One region of the Pseudarthrobacter sp. KH_020_B genome, then DNA from elsewhere that is predicted to be linked to it. Evidence: riboswitches for the same ligand, from Rfam matches in the RefSeq annotation. Region 1 holds a riboswitch; the other holds the start of a gene.
What was found. A riboswitch is a leader RNA that binds a small molecule or an ion and turns the genes downstream of it on or off. The one in region 1 is predicted to bind thiamine pyrophosphate.
Positions count from the first base shown of each region.

Region 2: it holds a riboswitch for thiamine pyrophosphate, as region 1 does, so the genes downstream of both, thiO (glycine oxidase ThiO) here and AC3IT0_RS21105 (ECF transporter S component) in region 1, are expected to answer to the same signal.

Region 1 covers NZ_CM174506.1:4,499,674-4,504,885, reverse strand. The annotation lists gene AC3IT0_RS21135 (Na+/H+ antiporter subunit D) at 1-1,124, shown strand, start outside; gene AC3IT0_RS21130 (Na+/H+ antiporter subunit E) at 1,121-1,666, shown strand; gene AC3IT0_RS21125 (MrpF/PhaF family protein) at 1,663-1,941, shown strand; gene mnhG (monovalent cation/H(+) antiporter subunit G) at 1,931-2,353, shown strand; gene AC3IT0_RS21115 (DUF4235 domain-containing protein) at 2,384-2,647, opposite strand; gene AC3IT0_RS21110 (heme-degrading domain-containing protein) at 2,689-3,231, opposite strand; TPP riboswitch at 3,289-3,430, shown strand; gene AC3IT0_RS21105 (ECF transporter S component) at 3,496-4,146, shown strand; gene AC3IT0_RS21100 (ABC transporter ATP-binding protein) at 4,146-5,212, shown strand, end outside.
Region 2 covers NZ_CM174506.1:3,226,198-3,231,409, reverse strand. The annotation lists gene AC3IT0_RS14865 (RNB domain-containing ribonuclease) at 255-1,760, opposite strand; gene thiE (thiamine phosphate synthase) at 1,825-2,601, opposite strand; TPP riboswitch at 2,629-2,748, shown strand; gene thiO (glycine oxidase ThiO) at 2,741-4,126, shown strand; gene thiS (sulfur carrier protein ThiS) at 4,123-4,359, shown strand; gene AC3IT0_RS14845 (thiazole synthase) at 4,364-5,179, shown strand.

The sequences.
Region 1 (5,212 bases):
TCCGCGCCGGCGTCACGTACGTGGTGGTCTCCGTGGTGTCCTCGGTGCTGTTCCTGATCTCCATCGCCATGGTCTACGGCGCCACCGGAACCGTGAACATGGCCGACCTCGCCATCAAGCTCGCGGACCTGGACGAGGGAACCCGGACCCTGCTGCACGTGATGCTGCTGGTGGCTTTCGGCATCAAGGCGGCCGTGTTCCCGCTGTCGTTCTGGCTGCCTGACTCATACCCCACGGCGCCGGCGCCGGTCACTGCCGTGTTCGCGGGCCTGCTGACCAAGGTCGGCGTGTACGCGATGGTGCGCACTGAAACCCTGCTTTTCCCCGGGGACAGCCTGAACACTCCGCTGATGGTGGCGGCGCTGCTGACCATGGTGGTGGGAATCCTTGGCGCCTTGGCCCAGAGCGACATCAAACGTCTGTTGTCCTTCACCCTGGTGAGCCACATCGGCTACATGGTGTTCGGCCTGGCCATGTCCTCGGTGGCCGGGCTGGGCGCCGCGGTGTTCTACGTGGCCCACCACATCACCATCCAGACCAGCCTCTTCCTGGTCACGGGGCTGATCGAACGCCGCGGCGGCAGCTCCTCCGTGGACCGGCTGGCGGGCCTGGCCAAGCTGTCGCCCATCCTGGCCCTGCTCTTCTTTATCCCCGCCATGAACCTGGCCGGGATCCCGCCGTTCTCCGGCTTCCTGGGGAAGGTGGGGCTCATCCAGGCGGGCATCGAACTCGGCACGCCCCTGGCCTACGCCCTGGTGATCGGCGGCGTGGTCACCAGCCTCCTGACCCTGCTGGCTGTTGCGAGGGTCTGGAACCGCGCGTTCTGGCGCAAGCCCTCGGACGCCGAGCACCCGGACCCCGTCCTGCTGGCTGAGCCCGAGGATTCGGACACCGGCAGCCGCGCCGGCCGCAAAAACGTCACGCTGCTGCCCCGCACCATGGTGGGCTCAACCCTGGGCCTGGTGGCCCTGGGCGTGTCACTCACGGTCTTCGCCGGCCCGCTGTTCACGGTCTCGGACCAGGCCGCCCACGAAATGCTGGACAGGTCCGCCTACATCCAGGCCGTGCTCGGCGAGGACACGGAAGTTCCCCCGCTGGCCCTGAAAAACGGAGGGGGCAAATGAGCCGCCGCCGTATTTCCCTGCGCCAGGAACTGCCCCTGCTGGTGTGGCTGGTGATTGTCTGGGGCGCCCTGTGGCAGGACTTCAGCCCCGGCAACCTGCTCTTCGGCGCGTTGCTGGCCGTGCTCGTGGCCCGGATGTTCTACCTGCCGCCGGTGGAACTCAGCGGCCGCTTCAACATTCTTCACGCCGTGCCTTTTGCCCTGCGTTTCATGGGACGGGTGGCGGCGGCCAGCGTCGACGTGATGTATCTGGCCGTTGTCCGCGGCCCGCGGGTCATCAACTCCGTCGTCGCGGTGCCGTTGCGGAGCCACCAGGACCTGATGGTCACCGCCACCGGGCACGTGATCTCGCTGATCCCCGGCTCCCTGGTGGTGGAGGTGGACCGGTCAACGTCCACTCTGTACCTCCACGCGCTCAACGTCAGCACCCCGGAAGAGGTGGAAAGCCTGCGCAAGGAGGTCCGCTCCATCGAGGCAGGACTGATCAGGATCATGGGCACCCGCGAAGAACTCGAAGCAATCCGGCAGGAGGCCGCAGCATGATGCAGACCGTCCTGGCTGTCACGGCAGTCATTCTTTCGCTGGCGGCGGCAGGAGCCATCATCAGGATCTCCCGCGGCCCGTCGCTGCTGGACAGGGTGCTGGCCTCCGACGTCCTGCTAGCGATCCTCGGCGCCGCCCTGTGCATCGACATGGCCGTCAACCGGCACCTGAACAACCTGATGCTGCTGGTGGCGCTGTCCGTGGTCGGCTTCATCGGTTCGGTGACCGTTGCGCGCTTCGTGGCCGACCGGCGGGAGCAGGCCAATGAGTCCTGAGGCCAGTGTGGTTGACAGCGTCATCGACACCGTGTCGGCGGTGTTCCTGGTGGTGGGCGCCCTCATGTCGCTCGCCGCCGCCGTGGGCCTGCTCCGCTTCCCGGACCTGCTGAGCCGGATGCACGCGGCCACCAAGCCCCAGGTGCTGGGCCTGTTCCTGCTCCTGACGGCGATCGGCCTGCAGCTGCGCACCTGGTGGGTGTGGCCGGTGCTGCTGGTGGCCTGGATTTTCCAGCTGCTGACCGTGCCGGTTTCCGCGCACATGGTGGGCCGCGCCGGTTACCGCACCAAACACCTGCACCGCGAGCTCCTCAGCTCCGATGAACTCGAAGCCGTGGTCCAGAAGGCGGCCCAATCGGCCCGGGATGAGTCCTCCCGGGATGAAGCGTCCGACGGCGGCCGGCAGGACTGAGCGGCACTCACCGCCGGACTGGTTGCCAGGCTAGACGATGTCCTGGGACTTGGCGAAGCGGGTGATGGCCCGCTGCGTGCCGCGGTTGGCGAGCACCTGGATGATGGTGCTGACCGAAGCCGAAATGAGCGCGAACGTGAGAGCCGAGCGGAGGCTCGTGGGGGTGTCTTCATCCTTGCCGGTGGGAGGCTTCCTGCCGGTGGACTTTTCCCACACGGTGTTGACCATCTTGGTGCCGACGAACCCGGCGCCGATGCTGATTGCCGTGCCGAGCAGCTTGATGAACAGGTTCATTCGTTGAACTCCTTGTGAGCGGATCCGGGACTGTCCTTAGCCTAACCCGGCCGCATGGACTCCAGAATCTCCCGCAGGGCCTCCACCACGAGATCGTGGTCCTGCTGTTGGGGCAGCCCCGAGACCGTCACCGTGGCCACCGCACCCACGCCGGTGACGTAGACCGGGAAGCAGCCGCCGTGCGGGGCGTAGGTGGACTCGTCGAACCAGCCGTGGTCCTCGATCCGGCCGCCGTGCAGCCTGCCGCGGAGGCCCACCAGCAACGACGGGACCTCATACCTGGCACCGGTGCGCTGTTTCGCCCGGATCCAGCGCTCGTTGTCCGGGGTGGCGCCGTCCAGGGCCACGTGGAACAGGACCTGGTCACCCTTGGTGATGTCGATCGCGATGGGAAGCCGGCGCGTTTTCCCCAGCTCCACCAGGAGCAGCCCGAGGTTGAGGGAGTCGTCCTTGCTGAAACGGGGAAACTGCAGCTCGCTGATCTCGCCTTCGATCCGGGCGATCAGGGCCTCCAGCGCCCCGGCAGGCTGGGCCACTCTCGAGTCGGGATTGAACGCGGTCACAGTCGGGATATTGGCAGTCATGGCCCACAATCTACCCCGGCCGCGGTGTAAACTGGAGCACGCCCATCAGGGCAGATTTATTAACGACAGGGGAGCGCCGCCGTCGGGCATCACTGGCATTGCCAGGGAACCGCAGGTGGGCGCTGAGAGTGCGGACAGCCGCAGACCCTCGAACCTGATCCGGTTAGTACCGGCGCAAGGGAGTCGAGTTCTCGAAGTGCCCGGGAAACGGCGGCAGCGCCGCCCGCCGGGGCACTTTCCCCTCCTGTTCCTCAGGAGGACCAAATGACAACTGCAGCAACCAAAAAGACCGGCAATACCTGGCGCGTAGTGGACATCGTGGTGGCGGCCCTCATCGCCATCACCGGCGGCGTGATCTTCTGGGCCTGGTCCCAGGGCGCCGGCATCGTCTCCGCCCCCATGAACGCCGTTTACCCTCCGCTGACCGGCCTGATCGCCGGCGGCTGGATGATCCCGGCGGTGCTGGGCATGCTCATCATCCGCAAGCCCGGCGCGGCGCTCTTCTGCGAAGCGGTGGCCGCCACCGGCGAGCTCATCATGGGCTCGCAGTACGGCTCCACGGTGCTGATCTCCGGCCTCCTGCAGGGCCTGGGCGCCGAGCTGGTGTTCTTCCTGCTGGTGTACGGCAACTTCCGGTTCAGGTCCTTCCTGCACCAGAAGTACAACCTCATCGCCGCGCTGCTTGCCGGTGCCGGGGCGGGCCTGTTCTGCGGCCTCAATGACTCGTTCCTGCCGTGGGGCTGGAACATCGCCTACGAGCCCGGCGACAAGCTCGCGTACATCGTGTTCTGCACCATTTCCGGCGCGGTCATTGCTGGCGCGCTGTCCTGGATCGCCACCCGCGGCCTGGCCAAGACCGGCGTGCTGAGCTCGTTCGCGTCCCGGAAGGCAGCTTCGGAGCCCGTCTTCAACTGATGACCGCTTCCGACGCCGGCGCTTCCGGAGTGCGCCCCGCCGCGGTGTCCGCCCGTGGCTGGGGCTGGCGGCATGCCGGACGTTCCGCCCCCGCCGTCCACGGGCTCGACCTCGACATCGCGCCCGGCGAGCGGGTGCTGCTGCTGGGCCCCTCGGGTGCGGGCAAGTCAACGCTGCTGCACGCGCTCGCAGGGGTGCTGGGGGACGAAGGGGACGACGCCGACGAGACCGGTTCGCTGCTGATTGACGGCGTGGTGCCCCGCGGGCAGCGCGGCCGTTCGGGCCTGATGCAGCAGGACCCCGAAACGCAGGTGGTTCTTTCCCGCTTGGGTGACGACGTCGCCTTCGGCGCCGAGAACCTCGCCGTTCCGCGGGACGAGATCTGGCGGCGCGTCCATGAGGCGCTCGACGACGTCGGGCTGCGGAGTGCCGACGGTTCTGGTTTGAACGCCGACGGCGGGCCAGGTGCCGGCGGGCTCCCGCTGGACCACCCGACGTCGGCCCTGTCCGGCGGGCAGAAGCAGCGCCTGGCGCTGGCCGGGATCCTCGCGATGCGGCCCGGGCTGATCCTGCTGGATGAGCCCACCGCAAACCTCGATCCCGCCGGCGTGCTGGAGGTCCGCGACGCCGTGGGCCGCAGTCTGGACAAAACCGGCGCCACACTCGTTGTGGTGGAACACCGCGTGTCCGTCTGGAAGGACCTGGTGGACCGGATTGTAGTGCTCCAGCCGGGCTCGGCAACGGGCTCCGCGGCTTCCGCCGCTACGCCCGCGGTTCTGCTGGACGGGCCGCCGGACCAGGTGCTCGCGGCGGCGCGGGAGATGCTGATCGGCGCGGGCGTCTGGGTGCCCGGGTATGTCCCGGAAACCCGGCGCCGGCGGTCCGCAGGCTCCGGTGACATGCTGCTGGTCGCCGAGGACCTTGCCGTCTCCCGCGAGCGTCCGCGGCGCCGCGGCTTCCGGACCATCCCGCCCGTGCCGGTGCAGCAGGGCATCGCGGCACAGGTCCGCTCCGGCCAGGCACTCACCGTCACGGGACCCAACGGCGCCGGCAAGTCCACGTTTGC
Region 2 (5,212 bases), 1.3 Mb from region 1:
GCTCAACGGGCCGGCCAACGTGGCCGTTCCGGAGCACGCTCGAAGCGCGCAAGCAAATCCAGTGGAAGCCGATCGCGGGCTGTCAAAATGCTGGCACTGGTGACCAACGGGTGCATCTCAAGATCGCGTAGGGGCGGGCTTGTTGAATTCAAAATCAAGGAAATCAACGACCGGGCATCCATATCTACTTCTTCAGTCTAGCCGTACGGACCATGAATCCCGGCTTTGGGCCGATCAGGCAGGGCGGAAACCCTTCAGGCCAGCAGCTCGAAGTGGACCTCGCGGGCAGCAATATCGGAGGAGATCAGGCGGACCCGCACCTTGGTGCCGGATTCCAGGTCGCCGCCGCACCGGGCCGTCACGGCGGGTTCGGCGATCTGGATGATCCCCGAGGGGCCGTTCCCGTTTTTTGCGGCACCGTTCTTTGAGCCGTTGCCGTTTTTCCCGCCGCCGTTGCCGTTGTCTTTTTGCGGCTTGGAGCCGGAAATGACGATCGCATCGAATTCCTGGCCCACGTGGTTGACCAGGAGTGCAGCCTCCACAGTGTCCAGCGCCATGCGTTCCATCCGCGATGCCAGCTGGTCGGATCCGGCCATGATCTCCGGCAGGGACGGCAGGGCTTCCCGCGCCCAGTCCGGTACCTGGTTGCCGTTGCTCAGGGCTTCGCAAATCACCAGGACAAAGCGGTCGATAAGACGCCGTAGCGGTGCCGTGGTGTGGGCGTAGGCGGCGCCGATGGCGGCCTGGATGGCGGCTTCCGGGACTGTGCCGTCAAACGCCGTGTAGCTGGCGCCGCGGAACAGCATTCCGGCGGAGTGCAGGATGGCCAGTTGCCGGGGCTCTGTCGGATCAAGGCTGCGGAGGTATTCGCCGTAGCTGATTTTGCCGTCCCATGGCTTACCCAAGGCCTCGGTCTGGAGGCGGAAGTGACGCAGGGAGCGCTCGTCCGGGGCGGGCATGGTGCGCAGGATGCCCACTTTTCCTGCCAGCATGAGGTCTGCCGCCGCCATCCCCGTCATCAGGGAAATCTGGGCGTTCCAGTCCTCCACCGGCAGCTGCGGCGCGGCGGCAATCCGGTAGCCGCCGTCGGGCAGTTGCACGATTTCCTGCTCAGGCATGTTCAGGCTGGCGCCGCCACGCTGCCGCTCCAGTTCAACGCGCTTGAGGCCCACTTCCTTCAGGAGCTGCAGGACAGGTCCGGCCGTTCCGGCGTCGAGTTCGGCCTGGACTCCCTTGTAGCTCAGCTTGGCCCGGCTGCGGATGCTGGCCCTCCGGACGCTCACGGTGGAGACCTGAGCGGCGTCGTCCAGCCCGAAATCCCACACGAAGGCGGAACACAGCTGCCCGGCCAGGAGGCTGCCGGCCCCTTCGCTGATGACCTCCGGATGCAGCGGGATCCGGCCGTCGGGGGCGTAGAACGTCTGGCCGCGGCGCCGGGTCTCCGCATCCAGTCCGCCGCCGGGGCGGACAAAGGACGGCACGTCGGCGATGGCGTACCGCACCCGGTAGCCGGTGCCCGCGCGCTCGATGAACAGCGCCTGGTCCAGGTCAGTGGACGACGCCGGATCGATGGTGAGGAAGTCCACGTCCGTCAGGTCAGCACCCGGCAACTCGTGTGCGGCCACTGCCGCTTGCGCGTCCCGGACCGCCTCCGCCGGGTATGGACCCGGCAGTTCCAGCTCGGTCCGCAGGGCGCTCAGCGCCGCCGCGAGGTCGTTGGTCTGCTCGTGGACATTCGGGGCCAACCTATGATGTGACACGAAAATCAGGTTAGCCCGATTTCCACGTATCGTGCACGCCCGCCGTCCGCCACGCGGGGGATTGTCAGGACGCGCCCGCGTCCAGGGCGGCAAGGAGTGCCGCGGCCGCAGCCGCGGGGTCGGAGGCATCGGTGATGGCACGCACCACAACGATCCTGCCTGCGCCGGCCTCCACCACCTGCTCCACGTTGCCGAGGTCGATGCCGCCGATGGCAAACCAGGGCAGCGTGGCCTGGGTGCCACCGGCGGCGCGGACTGCTTCGGCCGCATACCGCACCAGGTCAAGGCCGACGGCGGCCCGGCCGGGTTTGGTGGGCGTGGCCCAGACCGGTCCAACGCAGAAGTAGTCCAGGCCGTGTTCGGCAGGCAGCCCGCCGGACAGCCGGATGGCGCCTTCGATCTGCTCGGCAGTGTGCGTGGAAAGCCCGATTGTTGCGGGCGGGCCGAGCAGGGTGCGGGCGGAAGCGACCGGCAGGTCCTTCTGCCCGATGTGGAAGACGGGGGCGCCGGACAGCAGCGCGATATCGGCACGGTCGTTGACGGCCCACAGCTTCCCGTGGCGTTCGGCCGCGGCCCGAAGCACGGCCAGCAGCTCCAGCTCCTCCGCCGCCTCGATCGCCTTGTCGCGGAGCTGGATGATGTCCACGCCGCCGGCAAAGGCCGCGTCCACAAACTCGCCAAAGTCCCCGCGGTCCCGGCGCGCGTCGGTGCACAGGTACAGCCTTGCGCTGTGCGGGAGGCCGGTGACTATGCCGCCGGCGGGGACTGTTCCGGCTAAGGTTTCGGGAGTGGACGAGGTGGCGGAGGGCGTGCCTGCAGCGGCGAAGGATTGCGCGTTCATGGAAACAAGCCTAATTCCCCTAAACTGGGCGAGTACTGCGGGAGCCCGTTGCAGCCGTCACAAAGCGGCCGGGCTGAGAGGGCGTCAGAGCCGACCGCTTGACCTGATCCGGCTAGTACCGGCGTAGGGAAGGAACCATATGCCCCCCGCAACAAACAACTCACGTGGGCGTGAATCAGCCAGCGTCCCCATCACGCACCCTGCCGTCCTGCACGCCGACGTGGCAGTCATCGGCGGCGGAGTCATCGGCCACGCCATAGCCTGGGAGGCCCGGCGGTCCGGCCGTTCGGTTGTGCTGATCGATGACGCGCCGGGCAACGGCGCCAGCTGGGCAGCCGCCGGCATGCTTGCCCCCGTGAGCGAACTGCATTACCAGGAGGAAGACCTCCTTGAGCTGATGCTTGCCTCCTCCGGCCTCTGGCCTGCCTTCGCGGCAGGCCTCGCCCTGGCCGGGGCTGGCGATACCGGATATCTGACGACGCCGACCCTCGCCATCGGCGCGGACGCTGCGGACCGCCGCGCGCTGATGGACCTCCGGGCCGTGCAGCAGGCCAGCGGCCTGATGGTGGAACTGCTGACTGTCCGTGCGGCCAGGACCAGGGAATCCCTGCTCAGCCCGGCCATATCCTGCGCCCTGGACATTCCCGCCGACCACCAGGTGGATCCACGGAAACTTGTGGCGTGCCTCCAGGAAGTCCTGGCCGTCCACGAACCGGGAGCAGGAACCGCCGTGGCAGGTTCCCGCGGGGGATTCGCCGTTGACCAACGGGCTGCAGCCCTTCTCTGGGAGGACGGCCGCGTCAGCGGCGTGAAGCTCGCCCACGGCGGAACGGTCCAGGCCCGGGAGACCATCGTGGCCAACGGACTGCAGGCGGCCTCGCTGGATGGCCTGCCGGATGGACTGCACCTACCCCTGCGGCCCGTCTACGGTGACATCCTGCGCCTGGCTGTTCCACGGCACCTGCGCCCGCTCCTCACCTCGACGGTCCGCGGAATGGTCCATGGCGTGCCGGTCTACATCGTTCCCCGGCAGGACGGCACCGTGGTGATCGGGGCAACGCAGCGAGAGGACGCGCTCGCAGGGACGGGCGACGCAGCTGTCTCGGCCGGCGGTGTCTACCAGTTGCTGCGGGACGCCCAGGTCCTGGTGCCGGCAGTGTCGGAGCTTGAACTCCTGGAATGCACGGCACGGGCCAGGCCGGCGACCCCGGACAACGCACCTCTCCTCGGCCGCGTACCGGCTTCCTCCCTAGCGGAGGGGAACACGGGGAGCGGGATCACGGGCAGCGGGAACACAGGGAACATTGCCGGGCTGATCGTTGCCACCGGGTTTTTCCGCCACGGAGTGCTGCTTGCTCCAGCGGCGGCGGCCATCTGCCGGGACCTGCTGGACGGCCGGACCGACCCGCGATGGGCGGCCCTCAGCCCGGCCCGCTTTTCAGGAAAGCACCACGGAGCCGGCACACAGTCCCTGCGCAAGGACATCAGCACGAAGGATCTCGACCCACAGAAGGAATCAGCATGAACATCACCCTTAACGGCTCGCGCCATTCCGTGGCGGAGGACGCCTCCATCACGACGCTCATCAGCCAGATCACCGGCCGTCCTCTCGCGGCCAACGGCCAGGCGACAGATGGGCAGAAACTTGGCGTCGCCGTCGCCCACAACTCCGAAGTAGTACCCCGCAGCCAGTGGTTCGTCACGGCGCTCGCCGAAGGTGACGACGTCGAACTGGTCACAGCAGTCCAGGGAGGCTGACACCATGACAGTAACCAGCAACATCACCACACAAAACCGGCCCGAGGACACTGACCGGCTGGTGATCGACGGCGTCGAGCTCGGCTCCCGCCTCATCATGGGCACGGGCGGCGCCCCGAGCCTCGACGGGCTGGGCGCCGCCCTGCTGGCCTCCGGAACCGAACTGACCACGGTGGCTTTGCGGCGCTATTCGCCGGCAGAATCGGGGTCCCTTTTCCAGCTCCTGGTGGACCACGGGATCCGGATCCTGCCCAACACTGCCGGCTGCTTCACGGCCCGGGACGCGGTTATGACGGCGGAACTGGCCCGCGAAGCGCTGGAAACAGACTGGATCAAGCTGGAAGTCATCGCCGACGAACAGACCCTGCTGCCGGACGCCGTCGAATTGGTGGATGCTACGGAACAGCTCGTTAACCGGGGCTTCAAAGTATTCGCCTACACGAACGATGACCCGGTCCTTGCCCTTCGGCTGGAAAACCTGGGTGCCGCCGCGGTTATGCCGCTCGGTGCGCCCATCGGCACCGGCCTGGGAATCCTGAATCCACACAACATCGAACTGATCGTCTCGCGCGCCTCGGTGCCCGTGGTGCTGGACGCCGGCATCGGCACGGCATCCGACGCCGCGCTGGCCATGGAGCTTGGCTGTGATGCCGTGCTGCTGGCCACTGCGGTCACGCGTGCGCAGAACCCGGCACTCATGGGGGAGGCCTTCAAACACGCCGTCATCGCCGGTAGGCTGGCGAAAGCGGCCGGCAGGATTCCGCGCCGCGAGCACGCCCTTGCGTCATCGGCCATGGAAGGCCGGGCAGAGTTTCTCTAGGCCGCTTACTCCACGCCTGGCGCCCTCGACCAA